One region of the Streptomyces sp. NPDC014864 genome, then DNA from elsewhere that is predicted to be linked to it. Evidence: riboswitches for the same ligand, from Rfam matches in the RefSeq annotation. Region 1 holds a riboswitch; the other holds the start of a gene.

The links. A riboswitch is a leader RNA that binds a small molecule or an ion and turns the genes downstream of it on or off. The one in region 1 is predicted to bind thiamine pyrophosphate.
Region 2: another riboswitch for thiamine pyrophosphate. It lies ahead of thiO (glycine oxidase ThiO); the one in region 1 lies ahead of thiC (phosphomethylpyrimidine synthase ThiC).

The regions. Positions count from the first base shown of each region.
Region 1 is NZ_JBIBWT010000021.1:56,821-64,366, forward strand. Features, by position in the region: gene ACF1A5_RS29505 (metallophosphoesterase) at 263-1,354, shown strand; gene ACF1A5_RS29510 (hypothetical protein) at 1,536-2,399, shown strand; gene ACF1A5_RS29515 (hypothetical protein) at 2,423-3,526, opposite strand; gene thiC (phosphomethylpyrimidine synthase ThiC) at 3,684-5,468, opposite strand; TPP riboswitch at 5,461-5,638, opposite strand; gene ACF1A5_RS29525 (YibE/F family protein) at 5,710-7,161, shown strand; gene ACF1A5_RS29530 (SsgA family sporulation/cell division regulator) at 7,311-7,546, opposite strand, start outside.
Region 2 is NZ_JBIBWT010000012.1:59,323-66,868, forward strand. Features, by position in the region: gene pknB (Stk1 family PASTA domain-containing Ser/Thr kinase) at 1-663, opposite strand, end outside; gene ACF1A5_RS22060 (thiazole synthase) at 788-1,582, opposite strand; gene thiS (sulfur carrier protein ThiS) at 1,586-1,786, opposite strand; gene thiO (glycine oxidase ThiO) at 1,783-3,036, opposite strand; TPP riboswitch at 3,034-3,145, opposite strand; gene ACF1A5_RS22075 (hypothetical protein) at 3,199-3,573, shown strand; gene ACF1A5_RS22080 (NAD(P)/FAD-dependent oxidoreductase) at 3,606-4,862, shown strand; gene ACF1A5_RS22085 (Rv2175c family DNA-binding protein) at 4,926-5,291, shown strand; gene thiE (thiamine phosphate synthase) at 5,437-6,096, shown strand; gene metF (methylenetetrahydrofolate reductase [NAD(P)H]) at 6,405-7,328, shown strand; gene ACF1A5_RS22100 (hypothetical protein) at 7,385-7,546, shown strand, end outside.

The sequences.
Region 1 (7,546 bases):
CGGGCGTCTGCACCCACTCGGGCACCCACCCGGGAGGCAGCGTCGCCCGGAGCCGGCCGGATCCGGCGGAAAGGCTCTGGGCCGAGCGCCCGCCGGACCGCCGAAGACCGCCCAATCCGGGCGAAAGCCGCGGTGCACGGGAGTCCTGCTCCGATTCACCACCCCTGGGTCATCACATGGCGCGATCCGCATTCCTATGATGGGCCCACGACACCGCGGGCCGCTGCGACCAGGCAGTCCGAAGCGGTGCAGCTGCGGCGCGATGGTGGAGGGGTCGATGACTCAGGGGGCCGGTCAGGGACCCGAGGTGGAGCGGACGGCGACGCTGCGCGACTTCCGGGTACCCGCGTACGTGCCCGAGACCGGTCCGTACGCCCACGGCGCGCAGCCCGCCGACACCGCCGCGCCGGCCCGGGAGGGCTACCCGGACGCGTACACGCCCACGCAGCGCGACCTGCCCGTCATCAACCGGGGTGACACGGTTCAGGTGGCCGTCGACCCGGCCGCCGCACCGGTCCCGGGGTCCGCCACCGGTCAGGGCCCCCTGTACGTCGTCGGGGACGTGCACGGCTATCTCGACGAGCTCCTCGCCGCGCTGCGGGAGAAGGGGCTCGTCGACTCCGAGGGCCGCTGGTGCGCCGGAACCGCGCGGCTGTGGTTCCTCGGCGACTTCACCGACCGCGGGCCGGACGGCATCGGCGTCATCGACCTCGTGATGCGGCTGTCCGCCGAGGCGGCCGCGGCCGGCGGCTACTGCAAGGCGCTCATGGGCAACCACGAGCTGCTGCTGCTCGGTGCCAAGCGGTTCGGCGACACCCCCGTCCACTCCGGCGCGGGCACCGCCACCTTCCAGGCGGCCTGGCTGCTCAACGGCGGCCAGAAGTCCGACATGGACCGCCTCCAGGACCACCACCTGCAGTGGATGGCCCGCCTGGACGCCGTCGAGGAGGTCGACGGCCACCTGCTCGTGCACTCCGACACCACCGCCTACCTCGACTACGGCGACTCCATCGAGGCGGTCAACGACACCGTGCGCGAGACCATCACGCGCAACGACGCCGACGAGGTGTGGGACCTCTTCCGCAAGTTCACGAAACGCTTCTCCTTCCGCGACGAGGGCGGCGCCGACGCCGTGCGCTCCCTGCTCGACACGTACGGCGGCAACCGCATCGTTCACGGCCACAGCCCCATCCCCTATCTGCTCGGCGAGGTCGGCTCGGAGGACGGCGAGGACAACGCGGGCCCCGTGGTGGAGGGACCGCACGTCTACGCCGACGGACTCGCCATCGCGATGGACGGCGGCGTGACCATGGCCGGAAAGCTGCTGGTCCAGCAACTGCCCCTGGACGTTTGAGCGTTCACCGGAACGGCTTGTCGCGCTCGCGGACGCGCAGGTCCGCACCGAATTTGTGGAAACCCCCTGTCACCGCGCGCCGTCACGGCTCTACCATCGGCTTATCCGTAGCAGGCTCCCCTCCGTTTCTGCCCGACGGCTCGCCGGCGTGCGAGCCCCAAGCCCTACGGAGCATCGGGGGATGCACATGAACAGCGTTCCGCAGCACCTGCTGAGCGAGGACCGCCAGGAATACGAGCGGATCCTCGATGAGGCGCTGCGCTCCGCCCCGCACCGCCAGGAACTGGCCGCTGTCGGACAGCGGCTCAACCTCGAACAGCTGCGCACCATGGCACTCGACGCCTCCGCCCTCATCACGGCGGCCGCGGCGACCGAGTACCAGCACTACGTGAAGATCCGCGAGGAACTGCGCCGTCCGGAGCAGGCCACGGCGTCGCCCGTCCGTGAGGCCGGATCCGCCGAGCCGGGGGCGGTGGACATCGCCGCCACCATGGGAGAGGTCGCGGAGACGACCGGCGCGGGCGCCGTCGCCGTCGTCGCCGTTCTCGCCCCCGTGCTGGCCGGGACCGCCGCGGCCCTCTTCCTGCTCGTCGGCTACGTCCTGAAGATGCTCGACCCCGCGCCGGCCTTCGCCCAGACCATGATCACGACGGGCTGGGTGTTCGGCGCGGTGACCGCGGCCGCGATCCTCGTCGCCGCCGTCGGGCTGCTGCTCACCGCCCTGCGCAACCGCCCCTCGCCGACAGCCGGTCCGTACGGCGCGCTCGACGAGGAGGTCGCCCGGGCCAGGGACGCCTGGCGGGAGGCGCTGCTGGAGCGCGGCATACTGCCGTTCCTGCGCGAGGCGCTCACCGACCGCGGATCGGGCGCGGCCCCCCGGACGTCACCGGCTCCCTCGGCGCCGACCGGCCGTATGCCGCGGCTCGGGTACGACCGTCCCGGCTTCAGCAGCCCCGACGACGGAAGCCCGGGCCACCGCACGAGCTTCACCAGCCCCGACTTCACCAGCCCGGACTTCGGAGGACCGGAGCACCAGCCGGAGTGACCCGGGCGTACGGGTCGCCCCGGCTACGGACGTCTGAGGATCTGCGCTTCCACCCGCTCGACGAGCGTGCGGCTGTAGGCATGGACGAGAGCGAGGTGGAACAGCGCCGGGGCCAGCGGCGCCCACCGGTGCACGCGGTCCTCCCGCATCATGTACCGGACCACCGGGGCGGGCCGGAAGGGCACGTAGTCGATCGTCTGGTGCTCCCAGCGGTCCGCGACGCCCCGGCTCATCCGCTCCTGCAGGTCCGTGCTCTTCAACTCCTTGAGCCGGGCGTAAAAATGGGCGCTCCAGTGCCGCCGCTCGACGTCCAGGACGAAGGCCAGCAGGTCGACGGTGTACTCGTGCGGTTCCAGCGACAGTTCCTCGCGCATGCCCCGGCGGCACACGGCGTGCAGGTCCGGCGCGCTCCGTCCCGAGGAGTCGATGTGGCGTGACAGGCCTTCGTTGACGGAGGAGTTCCACACGCCCGGTGCCATCCGGACCCGGTCGCTGCGCCGGCTCACCACCAGCATGTCGTCGGCGGTGACCACCGCGACGTTGACGGCGAAGCTGCACTGCAGGAACGCCGGAGCCCGCAGCGGCTCCCCCGGGTCGAGATGGCGCGAGCGGGGGGTCGCCCCGTCGGGCAGTCGGCGGTCGAGCTGCTGGGCGGCGAGGAAGGTGTAGTAGTCGGTCGGCCGCAGGCGCAGATGCACCTCCGGGGTCTCGTCGAGGGCGGTGCGGGAGATGTCGAACGACTCCACGGCGTACCGCGGGCCGTTCCACACCGGGGTGCGTCCCTCGGCGCGCAGACGCTCGCTGTCGGCGGCGACCTCGTCCCGCCAGGGCGCCATGTCCTCCGGCAGCCTCACCTCCTCGTCGAGCACGTGGACGAAGACCGACTCGGGAGGGATCGGCGTCTCCCCGTCCCCCTCGACGATCAGGGCCGAGGTCTGCAACGGCCCGAGGGAGAAGGTGCGCCAGGCGGGACTGGACTCGTCCCGGCGCCGCAGGGTGCGCAGCGCGCGCCCCGAGCGCCCCCGCAGCCGGAACCAGGCGTCCTGCAACGGCTGCTGGAACAGCACCGCGAACAACATGCCGATGACGGCGCCGGCCACTCCATTGGCAACATCGATCCCACCCACGCCCCCGACAGTAGAGATCTTGCTCCCCACCGAACACCGTCGTGCCCCTTCCGTTACGACACCGGCTCCACGGGGTCCGCGCTCCGGACTCCGGGCTCGGGCTGACGCGGCCGAGGCATGGGGCGGAACACGGACCCCGCGGTGGGGCGTTCGGGGGTCAGTCGGTGATGGGCAGGTAGACCCGGTTCCCCGCCTCCGCGAACTCCTTGGACTTCTGGGCCATGCCCTCCTCGATCTCGGCCTGACCGGTGCCGTGTTCACGGCGAATGTCCTGCGAGATCTTCATCGAGCAGAACTTCGGGCCGCACATCGAGCAGAAGTGGGCCGTCTTGGCCGGTTCCGCGGGGAGGGTCTCGTCGTGGAACTCGCGTGCCGTGTCCGGGTCGAGGGCCAGGTTGAACTGGTCCTCCCACCGGAACTCGAAGCGGGCGTCGGACAGTGCGTCGTCCCACTCCTGCGCCCCGGGGTGGCCCTTGGCGAGGTCGGCCGCGTGAGCGGCGATCTTGTAGGTGATGACCCCGGTCTTGACGTCGTCGCGGTTGGGCAGGCCCAAGTGCTCCTTGGGCGTGACGTAGCAGAGCATGGCCGTGCCCCACCAGGCGATCATCGCGGCACCGATGCCGGAGGTGATGTGGTCGTACGCCGGCGCGATGTCCGTGGTCAGCGGGCCGAGCGTATAGAACGGAGCTTCATCGCAGATCTCCTGCTGGAGGTCGATGTTCTCCTTGATCTTGTGCATCGGGACATGTCCCGGGCCCTCGATCATGGTCTGTACGTGGAAACGCTTGGCGATCCTGTTGAGTTCCCCGAGCGTGCGCAACTCCGCCAACTGCGCCTCGTCGTTGGCGTCGGCGATGGAGCCGGGACGCAGTCCGTCGCCCAGCGAGTAGGTGACGTCGTAGGCGGCGAGGATCTCGCAGAGCTCCTCGAAGTTCTCGTAGAGGAACGACTCCTTGTGGTGTGCGAGGCACCAGGCCGCCATGATCGAGCCGCCGCGCGAGACGATGCCGGTCTTGCGGTTCGCCGTCAGCGGCACGTAGGCCAGGCGCACACCGGCGTGGACCGTCATGTAGTCCACGCCCTGTTCGGCCTGCTCGATGACGGTGTCCCGGTAGATGTCCCAGGTCAGCTCCTCGGCCCTGCCGTCGACCTTCTCCAGGGCCTGATAGAGCGGCACCGTGCCGATGGGGACGGGGGAGTTGCGCAGCACCCACTCCCGGGTGGTGTGGATGTTGCGGCCGGTGGAGAGGTCCATGACCGTGTCCGCGCCCCACCGGGTCGCCCAGGTCATCTTCTCCACCTCCTCCTCGATGGACGAGGTCACCGCGGAGTTGCCGATGTTGGCGTTGACCTTCACCAGGAACCGCTTGCCGATGATCATCGGCTCGATCTCCGGGTGGTTGACGTTGGCCGGCAGCACGGCGCGGCCCGCCGCGATCTCCTCCCGGACCACTTCCGCAGCGACGTTCTCGCGGAGGGCCACATACTCCATCTCGGGCGTGATCTCGCCGCGGCGCGCGTACGCGAGCTGCGTGACCGCCTGGCCGTCGCGGCCCCGGCGCGGCTGGCGCGGCCGTCCCGGGAACACCGCGTCGAGGTTGCGCAGGCCCCCGCGCGGCGAGGTGTGCTTGATCCCGTCGTCCTCGGGGCGGACGGGACGGCCCGCGTACTCCTCGGTGTCACCGCGGGCGATGACCCAGTTCTCCCGCAGCGGGGGGAGGCCCCTGCGGACATCGGTGTCGACGAGTGGATCGGTGTACGGGCCCGACGTGTCGTACAGCGTGACCGACTTCCCGTTGGTGAGGTGCACCTGACGGACCGGCACCCGCAGATCGGGGCGCGAGCCCTCGACATACGCCTTGTGCCAGCCGATGGACTTCCCGGCCTCCCCGTCGCTGGAGATCTGCGTGGAGGCAGGCGTGCGTGCGTCCTTGTTGGTCATGAGACCTACTCCCTACGCCGGCATTACCCGGTAACAGGTTCGGCGGTCGACGCAGCGGCTTCCGTCCGTCGACGTTTCGCGTGAGACATCTCTCGTTCCACGTGAAACATCGCGAATACGGAGGTCAGCGCCCTCTCAGCCCGGTGCTCCGAGCTCCCGCGTGTGCAAAGGTGCCTCCACGCTAGCGTCCTTTGTGGCGCGGTGAACAGTGGGCCTCTGCCGTTCTTGCGATGATCTGGCGGTGACCACGACACGGCAGTCCCCCTATCCACCGCCCGAACCACGAGGCCGACCAGGCCCTGGGCACGCCCAGGGCCATGGGCACGGGCACGGGCCTGGACAGGGCCACGAGCACAGGCCCGGACAGGGCCACGAGCACGGGCAGGGACACGGCCACGGGCACAGTCACAGTCATGGGCCCGCCACGCCCGTCTCGAAGCACCTGCGCAAGGTGATCGCGGCGATCCTGATCCCGTTCGCCGCCGCGGTGGTCGTCGGGCTCGCGGTGCTCTGGCCCGGCGGTGCCCCCGCGCACGAGCGCACCGGCGTCGGATTCGACCGGCAGAGCCAGCAGGCCACCGTCACCCGGGTGATCGCGGTCAGCTGCAAGGGGGCGAACGCCTCAGCCGGCGCCCCCGCCGGAGGCCCCTCCGCCGCAGGAGGCTCCTCCGCGCCGGATCAGGCCTCCGGCACCTGCAAGAAGGCCACGGTCCGGGTCGACACCGGCTCCGACAAGGGCCGCACGTTCACCGAGTTCGTGCAGCCGGACCAGTCGCGGCAGTTGCGCGAGGGCGAGAAGGTCGTGGTCGCCTACGAGCCCTCCGCGCCGAAGGATCTCCAGTACTCGGTCACCGATGTCGACCGGCGCTTCCCCATGGGGCTGCTGGCCGGCGTCTTCGCACTCGCCGTCGTGGTCGTCGGGCGGATGCGGGGCGTCATGGCGCTGGTCGCGCTGGCCATCAGCTTCCTGCTGCTGAACTTCTTCGTCCTGCCGGCGATCCTGCAGGGCTCGAACCCGCTGGTCGTGGCGGTGGTCGGGTCGAGCGCCATCATGCTGATCGCCCTCTACATGTGCCACGGCCTGTCCGCGCGCACCTCGGTCGCGGTGCTCGGCACCCTGATATCTCTGGTGCTGATCGGCATCCTGGGCTCGCTGTTCATCGGCTGGGCCGCCCTCACCGGCAACACGGACGACAACACGGGCCTCATCCACGGCCTGTATCCGTCGATCGACATGAGCGGTCTGCTGCTCGCCGGCGTCATCATCGGCTCGCTCGGTGTGCTGGACGACGTGACGGTGACGCAGACGTCGGCGGTCTGGGAACTGCACGAGGCCAATCCCGCGATGGGCTGGCGAGGCCTGTACCGGGCGGGTATCCGCATCGGACGCGACCACATCGCGTCGGTCGTCAACACGCTGGTCCTCGCGTACGCGGGCGCCGCGCTCCCGCTGCTGCTGCTCTTCTCCATCGCGCAGAGCAGCGTGGGGACCGTCGCCACCAGCGAACTGGTCGCGGAGGAGATCGTGCGCACGCTGGTGGGCTCGATCGGCCTGGTGGCCTCGGTCCCGGTCACCACGGCCCTCGCCGCCCTCGTGGTCTCGGCCGACCGCCCGGGAGGCGACCCGGCCTCGGCACCGGCCGCCCAGCCGGCCCCGGCGCGCGGTGGACGGGGACGACGCCGCAGGCGCTGAGGCGGCACCTCGGGCCGGTCCACGGAGAGCGAGACGGGCGGGACGCGGACGAGGGGACAGACGGTGGCGCCGGCGAGGCCGCGGGTGACGCGGCGGATGCCCTCGGGGACGGCGAAGCGTTACGGCAACAGCGCCCCGACGGCCGTGGCTCAGCCCGCGCTCTGCTCCTCCGCCAGGATGCGGTCCAGGGCCTCGTCGAGGTGGGCGTCGAAGTCCCCCAGCGCGCCCTCCTGCCCGAGCGGCACCAGCTTGTCCGTGCGGTCGAGGAACGCCACGAGCGGGGCCGCCGAGGAACGGAACAGCGCCCGGTCGCCGCCGACCTGCAGGCGGATCAGGACCTCGCTGAGCGCCTCGTTGTCGGCGGGCGAGATCCGCACGTCGCCGT
Region 2 (7,546 bases), on a different contig from region 1:
GGGCGTCTCGCCCTGGTGCGGGCGGCCACCGGTCAGCATCTCGTACAGGACGACCCCGCACGCGTACACGTCGACCCGGGGGTCGGCGGTGCCCTGCTCGATCTGCTCCGGCGCCAGGTAGGAGACGGTGCCGAGGACGGTGCCGGTGGTGTTGGTGACGGTGTCCACGGACCGCACCAGCCCGAAGTCGGCGACCTTGACCCGGCCGTCGTCCCCGATCAGGACGTTCTCCGGCTTCATGTCGCGGTGCACGAAGCCCGCCCGGTGCGCGGCGCCGAGCGCGGCGAGCACCGGCTCCAGGATGTCCAGCGCGGCGCGCGGCTGCAGCGCCCCGCGCCGGCGCAGCACGTCGCGCAGGGTGCAGCCCGCGACGTACTCCATGGCCAGATAGACGTACGACCCGTCGGTGCCCTGGTCGAAGACCTGCACCACGTTCGGGTGGGCGAGCCGGGCGACCGACTTGGCCTCCCGGATGAACCGCTCGACGAAACTTCCGTCGGCCGCGAGCGTCGGGTGCATCACCTTCAGCGCGAGGACGCGGTCCAGGCGGGTGTCCAGGGCCCGGTAGACCGTGGCCATCCCGCCGACCGCGATCCGCGCGTCCACGCGATAACGGGCGTCGAGCACCTGCCCGACCAATGGGTCCTGAAGGGTCGTATCCACGCAGGTGAGTCTACGAGCCGTCACCGGCGCCACGCCGCCTCGTCCGCAAGGAGGAGCGGTACTGCGACCGACCTGTGACGCTTCGCACGCCACCCCGGACACGGCCGCACCCCGCGGCGGACGCCTAGAAGGCGGGCCGCTCCGGGTCCAGCCGGGCCATGCCCTCCGTGGGGGACGACGCCTCGGCGAGGTAGCGCCGGGGGATGCGTCCCGCCAGCCGGGCCAGCCGGCCCGCCTCCACCGCGCAGCGCATCGCCTCCGCCATCCGCACCGGCTCCTGCGCCCGCGTCACCGCCGACGCCAGCATCACCCCCGCGCACCCCAGCTCCATGGCGAGCGTCACGTCCGAGGCCGTACCGGCGCCTGCGTCGAGGATCACGGGCACCCGCGCCCGCTCCACGATCAGCTGGAAGTTGTGCGGGTTGCGGATGCCGAGCCCGGACCCGATCGGCGATCCCAGCGGCATGATCGCCGCACAGCCGGCGTCCTCCAGCTTCCGCGCGAGCACCGGATCGTCGTTCGTGTACGGCAGCACCGTGAACCCGTCGTCGACCAGCGTCTCGGCGGCGTCCAGCAGTTCGATCGGGTCCGGCAGCAGCGTCCGCTCGTCGGCGATGACCTCCAGCTTGATCAGGTCGGTGCCCAGCGCCTCCCGCGCCAGCCGCGCCGTGAGCACCGCCTCACCCGCGGTGAAGCAGCCGGCGGTGTTCGGCAGCACCCGGATGCCCAGCCGGTCCAGCACCGACAGCACGGATCCGTGCACGGAGGGGTCGACCCGCCGCATCGCGACCGTGGTCAGCTCCGTGCCGGAGGCGACCAGCGCCCGCTCCAGCACCTCCAGGCTGGGCGCCCCGCCGGTGCCCATGATCAGCCGGGAGGTGAAGGACGTTCCGCCGAGGACGAGGTGGTCGTCGGCCATGGGTCAGCCCCCCTGGACGGCGGTCAGCACTTCGACGCGGTCGCCCTCGGCCAGGGCCGTGGACGACCACCGCGTGCGCGGGACGACGGTCTCGTTGAGGGCGGCGGCCACTCCGGCGGGGGCGGCGGTCAGCAACGCCACGACGGTGTCCAGAGCCGTGCCGGACGCGACCTCGCGCGGCTCCCCGTTGACCGAGATGTTCATGCGGGCTGCTCCGAGAGTGCGGCGGCGCGAAAGCGGCGCGGGCTGAAGGGGCGGGCGTCGTCGGGCAGGTCCCCGGTGACCAGGGCGTGTGCCAGGGCGTCCCCGGTGACGGGGGTGAGCAGCACGCCGTTGCGGTAGTGCCCGGTGGCCAGCAGCAGCCCGTCCAGGTCGGTCGGGCCGAGCAGCGGCGCGTTGTCGGGGGAGCCCGGACGCAGCCCGGCCCGGGTCTCCGTCAGCGGCAGCTCGGTGATCCCCGGCACCAGTTCGTGCGCGTCCCGCAGCAGCTCGTACACACCGCCCGCGGTCACCGCGGTGTCCCAGCCCAGCTCCTCGCTGGTCGCCCCGACCACCAGCTCGCCGTTCAGCCGCGGCACCAGGTAGACCTGGCTGCCGCGCACCACGGCCCGTACCGTCCGGCTCAGGAAGGGCGCGTACCGCTTCGGCACGGTCAGCCGCAGCACCTGGCCCTTCACCGGCCGCACCGGCGGCAGCACGTCGGCCGGCACGCCCGCGAGCCGGCCGCTGAGGCTGCCCGCCGCGAGCACCACCCGGCCCGCGCCCAGCACCGTGCCGTCGCGCAGCACGCAGCCCGCCGCCCGGTCCCGGACCACGGTCAGCCGCTCGGCCCAGGCGCGGTGGAAGACCACGCCCGCCCGCTCGCACGCGGTCACCAGGGCGCGGGCCAGCCGCCGCGGGTCTACCTGGTGGTCGCCGTCCACCCGCAGACCGCCCCGCACACCCGGCGCGAGCATCGGCTCCAGCCGCCGGCACTCGCGCCCCGACAGCCACTCGGAGTCCAGGCCCGACCGCTGCTGCAGCGCGTGCAGCTCCCGCAGATGGGCCCGGTCGTCGGCGTCCAGCGCGACGGCGAGCGTGCCGCACCGGCGGTAGCCGAGGTCGAGGCCGGTCAGCTCGGTCAGCTCGGCCGCGAAGTCCGGATAGCGGCGGGCCGAGGCCAGGTTCAGCCCGAGCAGGGTCTGCTCGCCGTGGTGCAGTTCGGTGACGGCGGCGAGCATCCCGGCCGCCACCTGCGCGGCCCCGCCGCCCGGTTCGGGATCCACCACGGCCGTGGTCAGGCCGCGCTGCGCCGCCCGCCAGGCCGTCACGAGCCCGATGATCCCGCCCCCGACGACCAGGACGTCCGCGGTGCCCGGGGACGAGGTGCCCGTGGCCGAGATGTCCGGAGACGTGCCCGGCGACGGGGTGCCCGGAGGCGACGTACTCGGAGACGGCGTACCTGAAGACGACATGGGCGTCCAGCCCCTCCCTTCGCCGGCATGACCCGGATCAGGTTCGTACGGTCGGAGGCCGCCAGCCTCCCTCTCAGCCCGGTGCGTCCGGGCTCCCGCGAGTGCTTGTACGGTGGCCACCCTAGCCCGCCGGGCACCGACCTCGTAAGGGAGCCTTCGCCCATGCCGCGCTCGCTCGACGGCCTCGTCCTCGCCCCCGTCGCCGACCAGGCCCCCGGCCAGGTGGGCACCCGCACCCGGTTCACCTACCACGAGCGGAACGGGGAGATCTGGGCCGAATACGCGGGCGGTGACGTCGTACGCGGCCATCTGGTGGGTATCCGGGAAGGGGACCGCCTCGACTTCCGGTACGTGCAGCTCAAGCACGACGGGACCACGTCCTGCGGGCACTGTGTGTCGACGGTGGTCGAACTGCCCGACGGGCGTGTCCGGTTGGAGGAGAGCTGGCAGTGGGAGTCGCAGCCGGGGAGCGGGACGAGCGTGGTGGAAGAGGTGACCGGCCCCGCTGTGCAGCAGGTCACGCGGTCCGCACCCTGACTGACCCTCCGTCAGGTGTCTAAGGTGATCGGGTGAGCGAGCAGACGCAGGAACACGGCACGTCACAGCCACGGCACGTGGTCGTCGCCGGCGCGGGCATGGCCGGAGTGCAGACCGCGGTGGCCCTGCGCGAGCAGGGCTTCACCGGCACCGTGACGCTGATCGGCGCCGAACCCCACCAGCCCTACGACCGGCCGCCCCTGTCCAAGGCCGTCCTGCTCGGCAAGGCCGAGGACTCCGCCTTCGACGTCGACTTCGAGGCCCTCGGCATCGAACTCCAGCTGGGCCGCGAGGCGCTCGCCGTGCGGGTCGACGCGCACGTCCTCGACACCTCCACCGGTCCCGTGCCCTACGACGTGCTCGTGCTGGCGACCGGCGCCGAACCGGTCCGGCTGCCGGGTGCCGAGGGTGTCCCCGGCGTCCACCTGCTGCGCACCCTGGACGACGCCGAACGGCTGCGTCCGGTCCTCGCCCGGCAGCACGACGTCGTGGTCGTCGGGGCCGGCTGGATCGGCGCCGAGTTCGCCACCGCCGCCCGCGAGGCGGGCTGCGCGGTGACGGTCGTCGAGGCCGCGGACCGCCCGCTCGCCGGGGCGCTGCCCGCCGAGGTGGCCGCACCGATGGCCGCCTGGTACGCCGACTCCGGCGCCGTGCTGCGCACCCACGCGCGCGTGGCGCGCGTCGAACCGGGCGCGGTGGTCCTCGACGACGGCACGCGGCTGCCCGCGGGCGCCGTCGTGGTCGGCATCGGCGCGCGCCCCGCCACCGGCTGGCTGGCCGGCTCCGGCATCCCCCTGGGCGCCCACGGCGAGGTCCTGGCCGACGACCACCTGCGCGCCGGCGCGCCGGACGTGTACGCGGTCGGCGACTGCGCCTCCTTCCCCTCGGGCCGGTACGGGGAGCGCCTGCTCGTCCACCACTGGGACAACGCCCTGCAGGGTCCGCGCACCGTCGCGGCGAACATCCTGGGCGAGACCCCCGCGGTCTACGACCCGGTCCCGTACTTCTGGTCCGAGCAGTTCGGCCGCTTCGTGCAGTACGCCGGCCACCACGCGTCCGCCGACACCACCGTCCTGCGCGGCGACCCGTCCGGACCGGCGTGGACGGTGTGCTGGCTGCGCGAGGGCCGCCTGGTGGCCCTGCTGGCGGTCGGCCGTCCGCGGGACCTCGCCCAGGGCAGACGCCTGATCGAGGCGGGCACGCCGATGGATCCCGGCCTGCTGGAGGACCCCGCGCGCCCGCTGAAGACCGCCACCGCCGAGGGAGCGCCGCCCACGGCGCCGACGTAGGACCCTCCCCGGGTGGACGGGCCTGACTTCCGACTGTCGGTCCCAGATGGCACGCTTGATCCCGTGACCGAGATTGACGCAAAGATCGATGCTCTCGTCCCCGCCTGGCTCACCCTCCCCGACATCGCCGAACAGCTCGGCGTCGAGGTGACACGTGTGCGGCAGCTGGTCAAGGACGGCCAGCTCATCGCCGTACGCCGTGGTGAGAACCGCGCGCTGCACGTCCCCGCCGCCTTCATCGACGGGGACAAGGTCGTCAAGGGACTGTCCGGGACCCTGACGCTCCTGCGGGACGACGGTTTCACGGACGAAGAGATGCTGGAGTGGCTCTTCACCCCCGACCCGACCCTGCCCGGCACCCCCGCGCAGGCGCTGAGCGAGAATCGCGGCACGGAGGTGAAGCGCCGCGCCCAGGCGCTCGCCGTCTGATCCAGTACAACCGTTCCCACGGCGTACGGGCCGCGCCCACCGGGGCCGCGGCCGCGGCGGGCTGCGGCCCGCCGGGGTCACGGCCCCTCCGGGGCGCGTCCCGTACGCCGACGACACACCGCACCGACACCGGGGGGATCCACGTATGCCCGACACCGCCGCCCGCGCCCGTGACCGGCTGGCCGGCGCCCGGCTCTACCTGTGCACGGACGCCCGGACCCGCCAGGGCGACCTGCCCGAGTTCCTGGACGCGGTCCTGGCCGGCGGGGTGGACATCGTGCAGCTGCGCGACAAGGGCATGGAGGCGGCCGAGGAGCTGGAGCACCTCCGGGTCTTCGCCGACGCCTGCGCCCGGCACGGCAGGATGCTCGCGGTCAACGACCGGGCGGACGTCGCGCACGCCGCCGGCGCCGACGTGCTCCACCTGGGCCAGGGCGACCTCCCGGTCCCCGCGGCCCGCGCGATCCTCGGGGGCGACGTGCTGATCGGCCGCTCCACGCACTCGAAGGCGGAGGCCGAGGCGGCCGCCGCGCAGGACGGCGTGGACTACTTCTGCACAGGTCCGTGCTGGCCCACGCCCACCAAGCCCGGCCGCCCCGCCCCCGGCCTGGACCTGGTCCGCCACACCGCCGCCCTCGGCACCGCCCGGCCCTGGTTCGCCATCGGCGGCATCGACCTCGGCAACCTGGACGAGGTCCTCGACGCCGGCGCCCGCCGCGTCGTCGTGGTCCGGGCGATCACCGCGGCGGACGACCCCGGCGCGGCGGCGGCGCAGTTCGCCGAGCGGCTGCGCGGGGCCGCGTAGGCGTCATCGGCCGGCCGGCCCCGCCCTTCGGCCGCGGTCCCGCTCGGCCCGGGTTCGGCCTCCGCCCGCTCCCGTCCGGCCCGGGTTCGGCCTCCGCCCGCTCCCGTCCGGCCCGGTCCCGGCGCGCTCGGTCTCAGCCGTCTCGGTGCCGGCGGTCCGTGCCGAGCCGTCTCATTCCGTGGACACCGACGGGTGCGGAGGGGATTTCGCGGGGTCCGGATGTCCAAGGGGTGAACAACGAGTCGACAAATCAGGCAAATTTCCGGCTTTCGGTTGGGGGACCGGCGCACCCTGGATAACCTGCGAGTATGGCCCTCGGAACCGCATCCACCCGGACAGATCGCGCCCGGACCGTCCGCGACATCCTCGCCGCAGGCAAGGCGACGTACTCGTTCGAGTTCTGGGCGCCCAAGACGGAGAAGGGCGAGCGCAACCTGTGGAACGCGCTCCGGAGGGTCGAGGCGGTCGCCCCCGACTTCGTCTCCGTGACCTACGGCGCCGGCGGTTCCACCCGCTCGGGCACCGTGCGGGCCACCGAGCAGATCGCCTCCGACACGACGCTCACCCCGGTCGCCCATCTCACCGCGGTCAACCACTCCATCGCGGAACTTCGCAACATCATCGGCCAGTACGCCGACGCCGGGATCCGCAACATGCTGGCCGTGCGCGGCGACCCGCCCGGCGACCCGATGGGCGAGTGGGTGGCGCACCCGCAGGGCGTGACGTACGCGGCCGAGCTCGTCCGGCTCATCAAGGAGTCGGGCGACTTCTGCGTCGGTGTGGCCGCCTTCCCCGAGATGCACCCGCGCTCGGACCACTGGGACACCGACGTCGCGCACTTCGTCGACAAGTGCCGCGCCGGGGCCGACTACGCCATCACGCAGATGTTCTTCCAGCCCGAATCGTATCTGCGCCTGCGCGACCGGGTCGCCGCGGCCGGCTGCGAGACCCCGGTGATCCCGGAAGTGATGCCGGTCACCAGCGTCAAGATGCTGGAGCGGTTGCCGCAGCTCAGCAACGCCTCGATCCCGGGCGAGCTGAAAGAGCGGATCCTCACAGCCAAGGACGATCCGGCGGCTGTACGCTCGATCGGGATCGAGTTCGCCACGGAGTTCTGCGCGCGGCTGCTGGCCGAGGGAGTCCCCGGACTGCACTTCATCACGCTCAACAACTCCACGGCGACCCTGGAAATCTACGAAAACCTGGGCCTGCACCACCCCCCGCAGGCCTAGACCGGCCGCACCGCGATGGGACACACTGCGTAGCGGCCACTGGGAGAGGGGCGTACATGGGCTGGACGGTCCTCTACATCGCGTTCGGCGTCGTCGCGCTGTGGCTGCTCGGCGAGGTGCTGCTGCAGTACAAGGCGCGCCTGCGCTGGCGGTTGCTGGCCTTCGCCGGCTTCCTCGGCGTCGTGCTCGGCGTGCTGATCCCGTCCGTCGTCGTCATC